2 regions of the Citrobacter sp. MNAZ 1397 genome follow, and region 1 is predicted to be linked to the other one. Evidence: riboswitches for the same ligand, from Rfam matches in the RefSeq annotation. Region 1 holds a riboswitch; the other holds the start of a gene.

Region 1 (8,739 bases):
TTCCGCAAGCTCAACCATCTCCGCAGAACCCAGCAATTCAATTTTGCATTCATTGGCAAAACGCTTGATAAGCTCATGCGTATAAGGACGTTTTACCGTTGCTCTCGTTGCCAGTAACCCAACCACGCCATTCGCCGTTAAGCGTGCAGCGGGTTTGATCGCGGGAACCACCCCTACAACCGGGAAAGCGAATTTCTCACGTAGCGCAGGTAAAGAAACGGTACTGGCGGTATTGCAGGCAATGACGGCAAGCGCCAGAGGATATTGAGCCTGAACGGCAGTAACGATTTCGACAACACGTTCAACGATGAATTCTTCGCTCTTTTCCCCATAAGGAAAGGCGACGTTGTCGAATGCATAAATGTAATGCAGGTCCGGCAGGAGATGCCGGACCTCATCATAAACCGATAAACCCCCTACGCCAGAATCAAACACCAGCACAGTGGGCCGCAGTTTAGAAGGTGTAGCTGCCAGACAAGGTATATTCTCGTCCTGCAGTTTGGTAGCCATAAGCTGTCTCGTAATCTTTATCGAACAGGTTAGCTATTTTACCACGAACTGTCAGATGAGAGGTCATTGGATATGACAATCCAATGTCCCACAGGCTCACGCCGCCAAGTTTTACATCACGGTTGTTGTAGTAATCATTATCGTAGCGCTGTCCGATATACTGATACATCACGTTCCAGCCGAGATCGAAGACCTGTCCTGTCAGTTCGTATTTCACCTGCTGCTTAGCGCGGCGATACAGAACTTTATCCGTTTGGTCATCACGTGGGTCAACATACTGAAGCGTCAGATGATGGTCCACCGGGCCAGTACTGAGGTTGCTGGTCCACTCCAGCCCTTTAATGGTGGCGGACTTGACGTTGAAATACTGATTATTCCTGTAGTCGATGAGGTTTTGAATTTCATAATGGTACGCCGACAGACGCCAGTCCAGCGGCCCCGTCAAACCCTCAATACCCGCTTCCCACTGTTTAGACTCTTCCGGTTTCAGATTCGGGTTGGAAGCAATACCAAAGCGCTCTGCGCCAAACTGCTGCCCAAGCGATGGCGCAAGGAACCCGGTGCCGTAAGAAAGCGTCACTCGGTAATCATCGACGAATTCCCACCCCGCCGCTGTCTGCCAGGTACCATGCCAACCGAACTGTTCGTCGTGATCTTCACGCCCGGACGCTTCCAGGGTTACCTTGTCAATTTGCTGCTGGCCGGTCAGATAGAGCCCGGTGGTGTCGCGCTTGTAGATATCCGTACTGGAAGTGCCGCTGGATTGCAGTTTCTCTTGTTTCCAGTCAACCCCTCCGCTTACCGCGCCATGCCCCACCTCGACGTTGTTACCCCACTGGATGTAACGCTGTTCCATATTGTCCAGGCTTGCACTCGCTGCATAGCGGCCATCCTGCGCATTGTAATTATAATTTTTAAGGTGCTGATAATTGGCAATCAACTGAGAGGAGTAGATGCCGGAATGATAATTGAGGCCGGTGTCCCATGATTGGGTGTAATTCTGGCTTTCATCGCCACCGCCTGCGTAACCATCGCTGCCCTGGTCGTAATCAGTATTTGAACTGTAGCCATAGCCGCGGAAGAATCCTGAGACGCTATCGTTAAATTTATGCTGAACGCCGCCCCAGAACAGTTTATTGCGATAACCGTCGCGATCGCTGTCATCCGCGTAGGTTGAATCCGGCTGTACGTTAAAACCCTTGGTCGTCTGATACGCACCAGCAGCGGTGACCATCGTATCGCCAAAGCGTTGATTTATCGCGCCGTCATAGTTCTGGTAACTGTTGCTCCCCATCCCTGCGTTAATCTGCGCACGTTCATCGTCACTCATCGTAATGATGTTAACCACGCCGCCGATGGCACCGGATCCATAAACCGCAGAACGTGGGCCACGGATGTATTCAATACGCTGTACCAGCGAGACCGGGATCTGACCAATATCGATTGCATTGCCAATACCGGCACGGGCCATCGGTACGCCGTCAATCAGCACCAGCACATGACGCGCTTCGGTACCGCGAACAAAGAGAGAAGAACTCTGCCCTATTCCACCGTACTGGGCGATGTCCACGCCCGGCAGGCGACGCATCACATCGTTAAGGTCTTTCGACTGCCAGCGTTGAATATCTTCACGCGTCACCACATCGGTGGGTGCCAGTACGGTGTTCACCGGTTGTTGAAAACGGTTTGCTGTTACCACCAGAGTGTCCGGGGAGCCATCCTGCGCCCAGCCGGAAAAAGCCGTGACGGAGAGCGCCGTCAGCAGCGAAGTTTTTTTAATCATTGTGAGAGCATCCACAAAATAATAAGGATGCCGCAGGCGTCATCAATAGCTCGCGATGATGGCACCATATGCGACGTAATACCGGCAGGTCTTCGGGCTAGGAGGTACAACAAGATGATGACTTCCCACATATATATGCAGTGTCTGCTTTCGCTATCATCCCACACATCCTTACCGCTGCGCGTCAGCTCCAGATTTACACTGGATTCCCTTTTAACTCACAGGACCGGAACAAGGATGCTACATTCAGAAACATATAGATGTCCAGACTGCTATGCCGGGAAGTGAAAAAACATCCGGGACTGGACATCCCCTGAGCAATCCCTACAATCCCCGCGTTATTCTTAATCATTCAGGAAGCACAATGACACCCGAACACCTGCCGACAGAACAGTACGAAGCCCAGTTGGCTGAAAAAGTCGTACGTCTGCAAGCCATGATGACGCCTTTTTCCGCGCCCGTTCCGGAGGTGTTCCGCTCACCGGTCAGCCATTACCGCATGCGCGCGGAGTTTCGCATCTGGCACGACGGCGACGATATTTACCACATTATTTTTGATCAACAGACGAAAAGCCGTATCCGTGTCGATAGCTTCCCGGCGGCAAGCGAGCTGATCAATCAGTTAATGAAAGCGCTGATGGACGGACTGCGCGGCAATAAAGTGCTGCGTCACAAGTTATTCCAGATTGATTATCTGACCACCATGAGCAATCAGGCCGTTGTCTCCCTGCTGTATCACAAGAAACTGGATGATGAATGGCGTGAAGAGGCTACGCGTCTGCGTGATGCCTTACGTGCAAAAAACCTGAACGTGCACCTGATCGGGCGCGCCACTAAAACCAAAATCGAACTGGATCAGGATTATATCGACGAACGTCTGCCGATCGCCGGGAAAGAGATGATTTATCGCCAGGTGGAAAACAGCTTCACGCAACCCAACGCGGCGATGAATATTCAAATGCTGGAATGGGCGCTGGGCGCGACAAAAGATTCAACAGGCGACCTGCTGGAACTCTACTGCGGCAACGGCAATTTCTCACTGGCGCTTGCACGTAATTTTGACCGCGTTCTGGCCACGGAAATCGCCAAACCTTCAGTTGCGGCTGCACAATATAATATCGCGGCGAATCATATTGGTAACGTGCAAATCATTCGTATGTCGGCAGAAGAGTTTACCCAGGCCATGAACGGTGTGCGTCAATTCAACCGCTTGCAGGGTATCGATTTGAAAGGTTATCAGTGCGAGACGATTTTTGTCGATCCGCCGCGTAGCGGGCTGGATGCGGAAACGGAAAAAATGGTGCAGGCCTATCCGCGCATTCTTTATATCTCCTGTAACCCGGAGACGCTGTGTAAGAACCTGGAAACCCTAAGCCAGACACACCGCGTTGAACGCCTTGCGCTGTTCGATCAATTCCCTTACACGCACCATATGGAATGCGGCGTATTGCTCACTGCGAAGTAAAAGCAAAGCGCATTAGCTCATGGGCCGATGCGCTTCATTTATTTGGTTTACAGTTCCGACTTACGGTTACGTATGCGATAACCAATCCAGAAAACCAGGATCACTGACAATACCGCCGGCAGGAAATTAGAGCCAATAGCCGGGTATTCCGCCCGTACCACGGTGCTGTAAAGTAACACGCCCAGAATAAAACAGGCCGCTGCCAGGCCCGGCAACCCGACTGGCATAGTTCGGTTTTGATAACGCTGATGCAGACAGTACACCGTTAGCACCAGTGAAATGATCGGGAAGACGGAAAAAGGCACGATCGAGCTAAAAATCGCTGCAAATGCGCCGTTAATCGATAAGCCAGCGATCAGCGCCAGCAACAAGGTACCTCTATCCTGGACAGATTGTTTCATTACTTATCCTTCACTCGTCGGTTTGATGCGCCATTTTTTCTTGTTCACGGCGATACCAGTAATACGCACCTTTGGAGATCATCCTCAGTTGCAATACCAGCCGCTCTTCTAATTGCCTGCGTTGCTCAACGCCGATATCCAGTGCCTCGGCACCCGCGCTGAAAACAATAGTTACCATTGCCTCGGCCTGCGCTTCGGTGAACGCACGCGGCATATGGTTTTCGAGTTCGAGATAATCGGCAAGTTCCGCAATAAAGTGCTGGATTTCACGTGCTACCGCAGCGCGGAATGCCGCTGAGGTGCCGGAACGTTCACGTAGTAGCAGACGAAATGCGTTCGGATTGTTGCCGATGAATTCCATAAAGGTCGAAACGGACGTTCGAATAACGCTGCCGCCTTTTGCGATACGCTGACGTGCCTGACGCATCAATTGACGCAGCATTAAGCCGCTCTCATCGACCATGGTCAGGCCGAGCTCATCCACATCGCGGAAATGGCGATAAAAGGACGTCGGGGCAATGCCCGCTTCACGCGCAACTTCGCGCAAACTCAGGCTGGCAAAACTGCGCTCAGCGCTAAGCTGGCTAAATGCCGCCTCCACCAGCGAACGCCGGGTTTTTTCTTTTTGTTGCGCTCTAACGCCCATCACGATGCTTGAATCCCTCCGCAGACCTGCTGGCACTATACCAGAGAATAAAACTAATCGGATTGTACTGGATTGTGAATGATTGTTTACGAGCTCTTTCTGCTTTACTGCATGAAAAAAGCACAACGATAATTGGGTTATCCCGCTAACGATGTTACTATTATGTTGTTTTTATGTATAAGAACAGGTAAGCCCTCCCATGCCACATTCCTACGATTACGACGCAATAGTTATAGGCTCCGGTCCCGGCGGCGAAGGCGCTGCTATGGGGCTGGTTAAACAAGGTGCCCGGATAGCTGTCATTGAGCGCTATCACAACGTGGGCGGAGGATGTACCCACTGGGGAACCATCCCCTCGAAAGCCCTTCGCCACGCGGTCAGCCGTATTATCGAATTTAACCAAAACCCTTTATATAGCGACCACACCCGCCTTCTTCGTTCTTCTTTCGCCGATATTCTCAATCATGCAGATAGCGTGATTAACCAACAAACGCAGATGCGGCAAGGCTTTTATGAGCGTAATCGCTGCGAGATCTTGCAAGGTAACGCCCATTTTGTTGACCCACACACAGTTTCGCTGGAGTGCCCGGATGGCTCAGTAGAAACCCTCACCGCCGAAAAGTTCGTGATAGCCTGTGGTTCGCGCCCCTATCGCCCGGCCGATGTGGACTTCTCTCATCCACGCATTTATGACAGCGACTCGATTCTGAATATGCACCACGAACCTCGTCACGTGATCATCTACGGTGCGGGGGTGATCGGCTGCGAATACGCGTCGATCTTCCGGGGAATGAATGTCAAAGTCGATCTGATCAACACCCGCGATCGCCTGCTGGCTTTTCTGGATCAGGAAATGTCGGACTCCCTTTCCTATCACTTCTGGAACAGTGGCGTCGTTATTCGCCATAACGAAGAATATGAACAGATTGAGGGAATGGATGATGGTGTGATTATGCACCTGAAATCTGGCAAGAAAGTGAAAGCAGACTGCCTGCTCTACGCCAACGGACGTACCGGTAACACTGACAGCCTGCAGCTGGAAAATATTGGTCTGGATGCTGATGGCCGTGGTCAGTTGAAAGTCAACAGTATGTACCAGACAGCGTTGCCGCATATTTATGCCGTGGGCGATGTCATTGGTTACCCAAGCCTTGCTTCGGCGGCGTATGATCAGGGGCGTATTGCCGCACAGGCGATGGTGAAAGGTGAAGCGACAGCCCATCTGGTGGAAGACATTCCAACCGGCATTTACACCATTCCGGAAATTAGCTCTGTGGGCAAAACCGAGCAGCAATTGACGGCAATGAAAGTACCTTACGAGGTGGGCCGGGCTCAGTTTAAGCATCTGGCGCGCGCGCAGATTGTGGGTATGAACGTTGGCACGCTGAAAATCCTGTTCCATCGCGAAACCAAAGAGATTTTAGGGATTCACTGCTTTGGGGAACGCGCGGCCGAAATCATTCACATCGGCCAGGCGATTATGGAGCAGAAAGGTGGCGGTAACACGATAGAATACTTTGTTAACACCACCTTTAACTACCCGACCATGGCGGAAGCCTATCGGGTAGCCGCGCTAAATGGCCTAAACCGCCTGTTTTAACGCACTGTCGAAATGGCCATCCATCGCACCACGGATGGCCTCTGCCAGCTGCTCATAGCGGCTACGCAGCGGTGAGCCAGGACGATAAACCAGCCCAATCGTACGACGCGGTTCCGGTTTAATGCATGGCAGATATACCACGCCATCACGCACACGTTCACGCGGTACTGCCAGTGCAGGCAGCAACGTGATACCGCTGCCCGCAGCGACCATATTACGCAGTGTCTCCAGACTGGTCGCCCGGAAGTGAGTGTCTTCATCGGCACCCGCTTCAAAGCAGAAGCCCATCGCCTGATCGCGCAGGCAGTGTCCATCTTCCAGCATGAGCAGCTTTTCACCCGCCAGATCGGACATCGGGACGCGGTCGCGATTCGCCCAGGGGTGGTCCTGATAAATCGCCAGCATCATGGGTTCGTCGAACAGCGGCACCTCAATAAAGGCTTCACTCTCTTTTACCAACGCCAGGATTGCACAATCGAGCTTGCCGCTGTCCAGTTGCGCCAGAAGCTGATGGGTCTGCGCCTCATGCAGATACATTTCCAGTTTCGGGAATGTCTGGTGCAGCATAGGGATAATATGCGGAAGCAGATAGGGTCCAACGGTAGGGATTAAGCCAATATGCAGTGGGCCGGACATCGTCTCCCCCTGCTGGCTTGCCATCTCCTTGAGCACTTTGACCTCACGCAGCACGGTGCGTGCCTGATCAACCAGCAGCAAACCGGCCTGAGTGAACAAGACTTTGCGGCTGGTACGCTCCAGCAGCATAACGCCAAGCTCGTCTTCCAGTTTACGAATTTGCCCGCTCAATGTTGGCTGGCTGACATGGCAGGAATCCGCTGCACGGCGAAAATGGCGGTGTTCAGCTAACGCCACCAGATATTCAAGATCACGAATATTCATTATTCATCCTCCGTCGCCACGATAGTTCATGGCGATAGATAGAATAGCAACGAACGATTATCCCTATCAAGCATTCTGTTCAATAATTAACTCAAGAAACGAAGCGGGACATATTACCCTTGATGCCACTGCCAGTTCTCTCTGAACAACTAAAGCCAACGTGAACATTTGCGGACCCCCGTGGTCCGCTTTTTTTTGCGCAGGATAAAAAACAAAAGGCAGCCAGCGCTGCCTTTGTCAGGATTGGCTCTCTCGCCCTGAGAGAGGGAACTCAGAGAGGCTTATACCAGGCGATTTTTCGCATCCGCAATGGCCTGAGCGACCTGTTTCGGCGACACGCCGCCTTTTGCTGCGCGTTTATCCAGGCAAGATTGCAGCGACAAAATCGGATACACATCATCGGCAATCACCGCATTGAACTTCTGCAAATCCGCCAGCGCCAGATCTTCGAGTGGTTTGCCCTGGCGGATAGCTTCCACCACGGCCTCACCAACAATATGGTGCGCTTCACGGAATGGCACGCCTTTGGCCACCAGGTAATCCGCCAGCTCTGTCGCGTTAGCATAGCCCTGTTGCGCAGCTTCCTGACAACGCGGGCGTTTTACCTGAATGCCATCCAGCACCAGTGCCGCCATGTGCAGGCAGTCAAGCCAGGTATCGAGCGCATCGAACAGCCCTTCTTTGTCTTCCTGCATATCTTTGTTGTACGCCAACGGCAGACCTTTCAGGGTCATCATCATGCCGGTCAGCGCGCCCTGCACGCGGCCACACTTGCCGCGGATTAGCTCCAGCGCATCCGGGTTTTTCTTTTGCGGCATCAGAGAAGAGCCGGAGGTAACGCGATCGGACAGTTCAACGAACCCGGCTTCACCGGTATTGAAGAAAATCAGGTCTTCGGCGAAACGGGAGAGATGAACCATACCGATAGAGGCGTCAGAGAGCAGCTCCAGCACATGGTCACGATCAGATACGGTGTCCAGGCTGTTACGGGTTGCGGATGCAAAACCCAGCCAGCCGGCCAGCTGTTCGCGATCAATTTCATAAGCAGTGCCCGCCAGTGCGCCGCAACCCAGCGGGCTCACGTCCAGGCGCTTGAGCGTATCCTGCAGGCGGCTTTCATCACGCGCCAGCATTTCTACATAGGCCAGGCACCAGTGGGCAAAAGTTACCGGCTGCGCACGTTGCAGGTGGGTGTAACCCGGCATCACTGCATCCTGGTTATTTTCCGCGGTTTCAACCAGCGCACTCTGCAACTGACGGTTTGCCGTCAGCAGCTCAGCCACCGTGTCTTTGCACCATAGTTTGAGGTCAGTCGCGACCTGATCGTTACGGCTACGCCCGGTGTGCAGTTTTTTACCCAACTGACCGACTTTATCGATCAGTTTACCTTCCACCCAGCTATGAATGTCTTCGGCATCGCTTTCGAGGATCTGC
Region 2 (8,739 bases), on a different contig from region 1:
ACAGCGCGACAGATTCAGGCTTTACGGTATTCATGGCTAAAATCCGCAGCATAAAGACGTGAGTAGTGGTACTCCTCGCCAAGGAATGGACCCACGAGGATCAATGCGGTTTTCCGAATACCGGCATCGCGAACTTTGTCAGCAATATCCGCGAGGGTTCCGCGCACCGTCTGGCTTTCTGGCCAGGTGGCTTTATAAATCACTGCCACCGGCGTGGTTGCCGGATAGCCGCCTTCGATCAGGCGCTCTGCCACCCGGTTAATGCGCTGTACGGAGAGATAAATCGCCATTGAGGTCTGATGGCTGGCAAAGGATTCCAGCTGTTCCAGCGGCGGAACCGGGGTACGCCCTTCCAGGCGGGTGATGATCAGGCTCTGCGAGACTTCCGGCACGGTGTATTCCACGCCCAGTTCTGCCGCCGCCCCGAGGAAGGCACTCACGCCGGGAACAACCTTCCACTGGATGCCGCGTTCGGTCAGCACTTCCCCTTGTTCACGCACGGAGCCGTAAAGAGAGACATCACCCGTTTGCAGGCGTACCACCACTTTGCCCGCCTTCACACCGGCTTCCATCAGGTCGATTATCTGCTCCAGGTGCAGTTCGGCGCTGTCGTGGCACTCAGCGCCCGGTGGGCAATATTCCAGCAGTTCGGTATTAATGAGGGAACCCGCGTAAATAACGACCTGAGCCTGCTGCAACAGGCGGTATCCTTTCAGGGTGATCAGTTCCCGGTCACCGGGGCCTGCCCCGACAAACCAGACGGTTTGCGCATCAAATTGTTCAGCCATGAGACTCTTCCTTCTCGCAGGAAATCACAAAAACAGGGTTATTCGGTTTGAAGTAGTGGCCGCTGCCCAGCGCATGAAGAAGCGAAACCTGAATCTGCTGGCAGTCCAGCGCGGCGACCTGGCGGGTGGCAAGGTGGCTCAGCGCGCTGCTGAGGTTCTCCTGCAGAATAAAAGTCATCACCAGACGGCCACCGGGGATCAATTGGGCCAAAGACCAGTCAATCAGTTGAGTAAGGTTGCCACCGCTGCCGCCCATAAAAACCGCATCGGCGGGCTGCTCGACAAATAACGGCGCCACGCCCGGGATGATGGTGATATTGCGACAGCCAAAGTGCTGGCAGTTCTCTTCCAGCAGCCCCAGCGCCGCCGGGTTGCGCTCAATGGCTGTTACCTGCAACTGCGGGTGGCAGACGGCAGCCTCAATGGAGACACTGCCCGTGCCTGCGCCAATATCAATAAAATGGCGTGCGCCGGATAAGTTCAGGCGCGAGAGCGCCAGTGCGCGGACCACTTCTTTGGTCATCGGGACGCTTTCACCGCGTAAGAACAGTTCATCTTTCATTGAGGATCACCACAACATTCATCTCATACTGCGCATGGACGTCACGGGCGAGCAGCCCGTGAATGCGCTCGTTGTTCATCGCCAGGTTTTCACCAATCACCAGCCAGCGCTCCCCGGCACCGCGCGCTACCAGGGCAGCGGCAATTTCCCGGGGCCCACAGCGGGCATCGGTCACCATCGCGGTTTTTGGCGAGCGGACCAGAGCGTCAAAATCGACATCGCGCCCGTGGGAGCTGGTCAGCCAGATATCATTCATGTCGATGCCGGTCTTTGCACACAGGTACTGCACGGCGCTGATGCCCGGAATAATGCGCACCTGTTCAATGCCAAACTCCGCCACCAGACGTTTGCCAATGCCGTAAAAGAGCGGATCGCCGGAGGCCAGCACTACTACGCGCTGATGCATCCGCTGTGCAATCCAGCGTATTAATCCGGGGATGTCGGCATCAAGCGCGCGGCGTTCACCCGTAAAGCCAGGGAACTGCTCCAGATGGCGCTTCCCGCCCACCAGGATATCGGCCTGCGCGACGGCCTCCAGCGCCATCGGGGTCATTAAAGTCAGAGAGGCAGGTCCCATGCCTGCAACGGTTAGCATTGCAAATCCTCCACAATCTCCCGGAATGGGCGATTCGCGCCGAGGATTTGGTTATCAAAGGAGAACATGATGGCATCGCACTGGGGAGGATTTTTGGTAAAGCGCAGGTTCTGCATGACGCGCTGACAGATACGCAGCGCCAGATGGTTATACAGATGGCCGAACCCCGCTGCGTCGATGTGCTCCATTGCTGCTTCGGTGGTATCGCACTCGCTGACGTTAAGCAGCAATTCATGAGGCGCGCCGAGCAATGCTAAATGCGCCACCAGCGTTTCCATACGCGCATCGGCGATATGGCTGTGAGTGTGGAAGATCCCGGCGGCGATTTTCACCAGCTTGCCGGGGTGACCAATCAGCACAATTTGCCGATAGCCCAGGCGGACAGCCTCTTCAATCATGTAGCCCACAAAGTTGCTCATGGTGACCACGATGTCGCTGGCAAGACCCATTTGCTCGCGGACAAAACGCTCGCCGTGGTTGCCAGGCACCAGTACCACCCGCTCCAGCCCCGCTTCGCGTTTGATTTCCAGCTCCAGGGAAAGGGAGCGTTTCCAGCTCTCTTCGGACATCGGCGTGACGATACCCGTGGTGCCGATAATTGAGATCCCGCCCAGAATGCCCAGCCTGCTGTTGTAGGTTTTTTGCGCCCGCGCTTCCCCTTCAGGGGCGAAGATTTCCACCTCCGCGCCGCGCGAAGGGCCAATCACTTCGCGTACTGCCGCTTCTATAGTCTGGCGCGGCGTGCGGTTAATGGCAGCACTGCCGACCGGCAGGCCAATGCCTTTGCGGGTCACCGTGCCTACACCTTCCCCCCCAGACAGCACAATCTCGCCGCTGTCGTTCAGGGTGACACGCGCAAAAATCAGCATGCCGTGGGTGGCATCCACATCATCGCCACCGTCTTTGCGGATAGCGGCTATCCCTTGCTGACCTTCAATATGCGGGGATTCAACGTTAAGACGCAACGTGACGCCAGAGGGCGTGACAATCGACACCTGATGAATGATGTGCTGGCGCAGGACCATCAGCGCCGCAACCTTCGCCGCCGCTGTCGCGCAGGACCCGGTGGTATAGCCTTTGCGTAACGCCTTGCCGTTATGCCACACCGGGGCGTCGAACGTCTCTTCGCTCATTACGCCTCCCGCATGGAATACAAAAAGGCGTTAATGATAGCCGCCGCCACATTGCTGCCGCCTTTACGCCCGAGTGCGGCTATCCCCGGCAACCCGCTTTCTACCAGCGCCTCTTTCGATTCCGCCGCACCGACAAAGCCGACCGGGACGCCAACTACCCCTCGTACCTGGATGTTTTGCTCCAGCAAGCGGAACAGCGCGGTGGGGGCGTTACCAAAGACGAAGACTTTCTCGCCCGCTTCGCTGAGCGCCAGGTCCACTGCCGCCATTGAGCGGGTGATCCCCTCAGCTTTCGCTTTGCGCACCACGCGCGGGTCGCTGATATAGCACTTCACCTCCCCGCCAAATTTTGCCAGCAGGGTTTTGTTGATCCCGGAAAGGGCCATCGTAGTGTCAGTGTAAAGCGTGCAGCCGCAGCGTATTGCATTGCCGAGGCTTTCCAGTGCGTCCGGGGAGAACCAGAGGATATCCAGCCAGTCGAAATCGGCGGTGGTGTGAATCACACGTTTGATGATGGCTTCATGCAGAGGGCTGGCAAAACGGTAGTCAGGCCGGCTTTCGCGAATGATGTCGCCGATAATGACAAAACTTTTGTCTTCAATGGCCTGAGGTTGCTGTAAATAATCCATTGTTTTCATCAGATTGCTGCTCCTGCCAGCGTAACGTGCATCAGCGCAAACACGGCCAGCGCCAGGGTAGAGGCCACCCACATCAGGCGGATGGTTTGCGAAATATCATCAACGGTGATGGCGCGGGTCTCATCGCCAATCCAGGGTTTTTCGACGCGCTGGCCGAAGTAGTCATTGGGGCCGCCAAGCCGCACGCCCAGCGCCCCTGCCACGGTAGCTTCCGGCCAGGCGCAGTTGGGACTGCTGTGATTGCGACGATCGCGCCAGCCGATGCGAAATGCGCGTGCCGGGTTCAGGCGGCAAATCCAGGCGGCAATGCTCAGCAATAACCAACTCAGGCGAGCCGGAAGAAAATTGGCCACGTCATCCATGCGCGCGCTCACCATGCCAATGGCACGATATTTTTCATGTTTGTAGCCGACCATCGAATCGAGGGTATTGACCGCTTTGTAGGCCATCGCCAGCGGCGCGCCACCCAATAGTAAAAAGAATAACGGAGCAATCACGCCATCCACGGTGTTTTCTGCCACGGTTTCCACCACCGCGCGGGTGATCTGCGGCGGCTGTAACTGCGAGGTGTCGCGCCCGACAATCCAGGAGAGTTTCTCCCGGCTTTCATCCAGCGAGCCGTGGCGTAAGGCGTGTTCCACTTCCCGTGCCGCATCTGCCAGGCAACGCGCCGCCAGCAGGGTGTAGATCATCCACACCTCCACACACCAGCCAAGCCACGGATGAATGGATTCTGCAAGGATCAACACGCCGTATGCCACGCCCCAGGTCGCCCCCACGACTACCAGCCACATCACACCACCGCCGACACGCAGCGCGGTATCGGAATGACAGACCCGGCGAACGGCCCGCTGGGTCAGGGTGATCAGCGCGCCAATCCAGCGGACCGGATGTGGCCAGTGCGGAGGGTCACCCAGCCAGCGGTCAAAAAGCCAGGCGGCACACCAGGCAAGGATCGTCATAACGTGCTCCTTGCGGCGGCAATCCAGCGGCTCAGCATGGCCGGACGTTGGGCAAAATGGATGTGCAAATAGCTGGCGTAGGTGCTGCCCACCTGCCAGCCGCCCTGCCACTCGGACAAAATCTTGCCATCGCGGGTTTTCTGGCACTGCATTACCGCGTCTTGCTCAGGGGTAAAATCGGAGTAGTGGAACTCATGGCCGCGCAGGGTTTCCCCTGCATCGGCAAGCAGCGTCGGCTGGCGGGCAGTGGCTTCGCAATAGCCAAAGCGGGTCAGACGCTTTCCCATCTCGCTGTGGCCGGGTATCGCCCCCACCATTGAATGAATATCGCCCTCAATATCGCGCAGCGTAGAGCCGAGATACATCAGTCCGCCGCACTCTGCGTATATCGCCACGCCACGCCGATGCGCAGAACGTATGGCGTCGAGCATGGAGGTATTAGCAGAAAGCGCGCGGGCGTGGAGTTCCGGATAGCCGCCACCGAGCCAGAGCATCTGGCATTCGGGCAGCTCAGCGTCATGCAGTGGGCTAAAGCGCACAATCTTCACACCCGCATTGCATAGCAGCTGGATGTTATCGGGGTAATAAAAGTTGAAGGCCTCGTCATCGGCCAGTGCGAGCGTTATCCCCTCCCCTTCGTCACACGCCGGTAAAGCGGGCCATTGCCCCTCCGGTAACGAAGGGAGCGAGATCAGGGAAAGCAGCTTATCGATATCCAGCGTTTGCGCGATGCGTTCGGCAAATTCACGCCACGGCCGGGAATCGATGACCGATTCGCGGGCGGCGACTAGCCCCAGATGGCGCTCCGGCAATGCCACGCCGGGCGTGACAGGAACATAGCCCAACGCGGGAATATCGCAATAGTGTTCGATAGCATGTTTGAGTAACTGAAAATGGCTGTCGCTGTTGACGCGATTAACAATTACGCCCGCAATGTTGAGCGCCGGGTCGAAATGTTGAAAGCCCATCACCGTGGCGGCGATAGAGGTCGACACCGCTTTCCCGTCAACCAGCAGGATGACCGGGACACCAAGCTGTTTTGCCAGTGCGGCGCTGCTGCAATAATTGGGGTCAGTACCATAACCATCGTACAGTCCCATAACGCCTTCAATCACGGCTATATCAGCGGCTTGCATTTGCTGGTTAAACAACGCATTGAGCGTAGGGGCGGGCAGCATAAAGCTGTCAAGATTGCGGGATTCCACACCCGTGACGGCAGTATGCCAGGCGGTATCGAGGTAGTCCGGGCCGACTTTAAATGGCTGCACCCGCATACCGCGCTGCTGCAAAACGCTCAGCAGGCCAAGCGTGACGGTGGTTTTACCACAGCCACTTCCGGTACCGGCAAGGATAAAGGCGCGACGCCCGTCAGACATACCTTAAAGTCCCGTTCAGGGTGGAAAGGCTGTGCCAGGCTATGCGTAGTCCCAGTCTATGACTGTACGCGTCTGAGCAACCGACTTCCCACCGAAGTTGTTGAGAGTAACCATCAGGCCGGTCTTCTGGCTTAGCGTCGTCCTCGCCCGTCCTTCCCAATCTTGCGATCAGTGGTGATTACGGGGTCGTCAGCATCACAGCAGCGGGGGCTGCGGGGGATTCTCACCCCCTTCCCAGCCGCGATAATTTGCGGCAAACCTGTTGGCTTCATTGTTCGTATCACTACGACAGCATATTGCTGAAAAAGTGATTTTGCTCCTGACTGCAATCTATCGCATCAGGAAAATAAAAACTGGTTCAGTTTATCCCTGCATGGGCAATAATTTGTTGCGCTATAACAATTTATTGTCCAACCCTTTCCCCAATGTCTTATTCAGACTGCCTTTCAGGCAATTTTATTGCCGTTATGAATAACAAAATATTGTTATCGGAAATTTAATCGCCGTCATAGTTTGCATTATTTTGCAGACGAAAAACCTGCGGTGTTACCTGATATGTCTGGCGAAAAACTTTGCAAAAATAACTCGTTTGAGAAAAACCTAAATTGCGCGCAATACTGGCAATACTCCAGTCGCTGTGACACAACATTTCTTTTGCGCTCGCCATCCGCTGGCGATTTACCCACGCATTAAAACCAATACCCTGATATTTTTTGAACAGCTTACTGAAATAGTAAGGGCTGAGATAAACATGCGCTGCTACATCCTCCAGACGCAACTCGTCCGAGAGATGGGCATCAATATAACGCAGCGCCTTCTTCATCTTACTGTCATGCGGCCCCTGATTTCGGCTCGTTCGTCCCGCTTCCTGCGCCTGTTGTTGATCTTTGATGACAACGAAGTTGAGTTGTTTTTTAAGACAATTTTCGACAATCAGCTTAAGCAAATCCGCTGACGCAATGACCCGCGAGTAGTCCATCTCCGGGACATTCAGAAACTCATCCATCAGCTTCTGATCCGCCTGCCAGCGGTCGTCAATATTAAGAATATTAATGAGTTCAACACTATCGCCTTCCCGCAAGCGTACCTGCCCGCACAGCACAAACCCGACCAGATGGCCGGCAATGACCAGCGGAATAGAAAAGTCGGTAAGCCCGGCGTGACAACGGTAGATGCAGGGTTGGTTGGATTTAGAAGCTTCGAAGCCGCCACAACGATCGCTCATACGACACCGTGCGCTGTGCTGCGGATTCTGACGCATCAGTTGGCAAAATGGGGTGAAGTTGAAAAGCTCGGAAATTTCTTCGCCGTGGATATTAACGACAACAACGGCCAAACCGGTGGCTTGTGCAAAATCCTGGGCGATTTTATTAATGAGTTCGGAGTTTAGTGCACTCGCAGAAATCATGATAAAACCTCTCAGTTAATTTTAATTTATTGTTATAAACAAACCTATTTTGTTTACAAATCATTCATATTAAAAGGCAACCAATAACGTCGAATGACCATAGGCTGAATTCAAGATAACAAAAGTCTCCCATCCCTGGGAGACGATTTAGCGCGTTCATGAAAGCAGATCACGAAATAAACAATTGTCGGACAGTAATTTCAGGATACTATTTCGAGAAGACGTCAACTTTTGCTCTCTTCCAGCTTACAGGCATTGCAAGGGAGGTTTTTGCCAATCAAATAGCGGTAGCAGGCTGCCCCTCCGCAAGCCCCAATAATGGGGGCAATAATCGGTACGAGGAAATACGGAATATCACGGCCCCCTGTGAAAGCAATGTTTCCCCATCCCGCGAAGAAAGTGAATAATTTCGGCCCAAAATCACGCGCCGGGTTCATTGCAAATCCGGTTAATGGTCCGGTAGCCGCACCAATCACCGCGACGAGTACGCCAATCAATAGCGGTGCTAAAGGCCCACGTGGTACGCCATTGCCGTCATCTGTCAGCGCCATGATCATACACATCAAGATTGAAGTAATGATAATTTCGACCAGCGCCGCTTCCCAGATACTCAGCGCGGTAGCCGGATAAGTGCTGAACAACGCCGCCAGTTGCAGGCTTTCCACGCTACCTTTAACGATGTGATGCGCGGTTTCATATTCAATAAATACGCTGTGGTAGAGCAAATAGGCCACAGCTGCCCCGCCGAACGCGCCCGCAACTTGCGCCACAATGTACGGCACCACTTTACGAGCTGGGAAGCAGGCAAATAGCCACAAAGCGATGGTAATCGCTGGGTTCAAATGTGCACCGGACACAGCGGCGGTCAAATACACGGCCAGCGAAATACCCAACCCCCAGATGATGCAAATTTCCCATAGCCCCAGCGTAGCCCCGGAAACTTTCATGGCGCACAGGCAGCCGATACCGAAGAACAAAAAGAGCCCTGTGCCTAAAAACTCGGCAATGCATTGTGCCTTAAGTGAATCATTCATTTGTGTCACCTTCCAGGTAGAGTCACGATCTCACCAGCACGCCTGAAGCTGGCAGCAGAGTACAACGCCGCTCACTATAGGAATGCGACACTGAAAAGTGTTGGCAATCTCAGGCGGAAAACGCCAAAAAAGTCGCCTCTGAATAACAATATTTTGCTATTCCAGCTAAATGAATATTAGGCTGCACCCAACTTCATTCGCGATTATTCGCTTTATTAAAATATCAAATTATTGTTTTTTTTT

Evidence for each region. A riboswitch is a leader RNA that binds a small molecule or an ion and turns the genes downstream of it on or off. The one in region 1 is predicted to bind cobalamin.
Region 2: it holds a riboswitch for cobalamin, as region 1 does, so the genes downstream of both, L2097_RS02800 (cobyrinic acid a,c-diamide synthase CobB) here and btuB (TonB-dependent vitamin B12 receptor BtuB) in region 1, are expected to answer to the same signal.

Annotation. Positions count from the first base shown of each region.
Region 1 is NZ_JAKIVH010000006.1:759-9,497, forward strand. It holds gene murI (glutamate racemase) at 1-510, opposite strand, end outside; gene btuB (TonB-dependent vitamin B12 receptor BtuB) at 455-2,293, opposite strand; cobalamin riboswitch at 2,360-2,539, opposite strand; gene trmA (tRNA (uridine(54)-C5)-methyltransferase TrmA) at 2,658-3,758, shown strand; gene L2097_RS22370 (YijD family membrane protein) at 3,806-4,159, opposite strand; gene fabR (HTH-type transcriptional repressor FabR) at 4,170-4,808, opposite strand; gene sthA (Si-specific NAD(P)(+) transhydrogenase) at 5,005-6,405, shown strand; gene oxyR (DNA-binding transcriptional regulator OxyR) at 6,388-7,305, opposite strand; gene argH (argininosuccinate lyase) at 7,587-8,739, opposite strand, start outside.
Region 2 is NZ_JAKIVH010000001.1:649,904-658,642, reverse strand. It holds gene cbiG (cobalt-precorrin 5A hydrolase) at 1-34, opposite strand, end outside; gene L2097_RS02830 (cobalt-precorrin-4 methyltransferase) at 15-788, opposite strand; gene L2097_RS02825 (decarboxylating cobalt-precorrin-6B (C(15))-methyltransferase) at 781-1,350, opposite strand; gene cbiE (precorrin-6y C5,15-methyltransferase (decarboxylating) subunit CbiE) at 1,340-1,945, opposite strand; gene cbiD (cobalt-precorrin-5B (C(1))-methyltransferase CbiD) at 1,939-3,078, opposite strand; gene L2097_RS02810 (cobalt-precorrin-8 methylmutase) at 3,078-3,707, opposite strand; gene cbiB (adenosylcobinamide-phosphate synthase CbiB) at 3,716-4,678, opposite strand; gene L2097_RS02800 (cobyrinic acid a,c-diamide synthase CobB) at 4,675-6,054, opposite strand; cobalamin riboswitch at 6,154-6,332, opposite strand; gene pocR (transcriptional regulator PocR) at 6,551-7,462, opposite strand; gene pduF (propanediol diffusion facilitator PduF) at 7,687-8,496, opposite strand.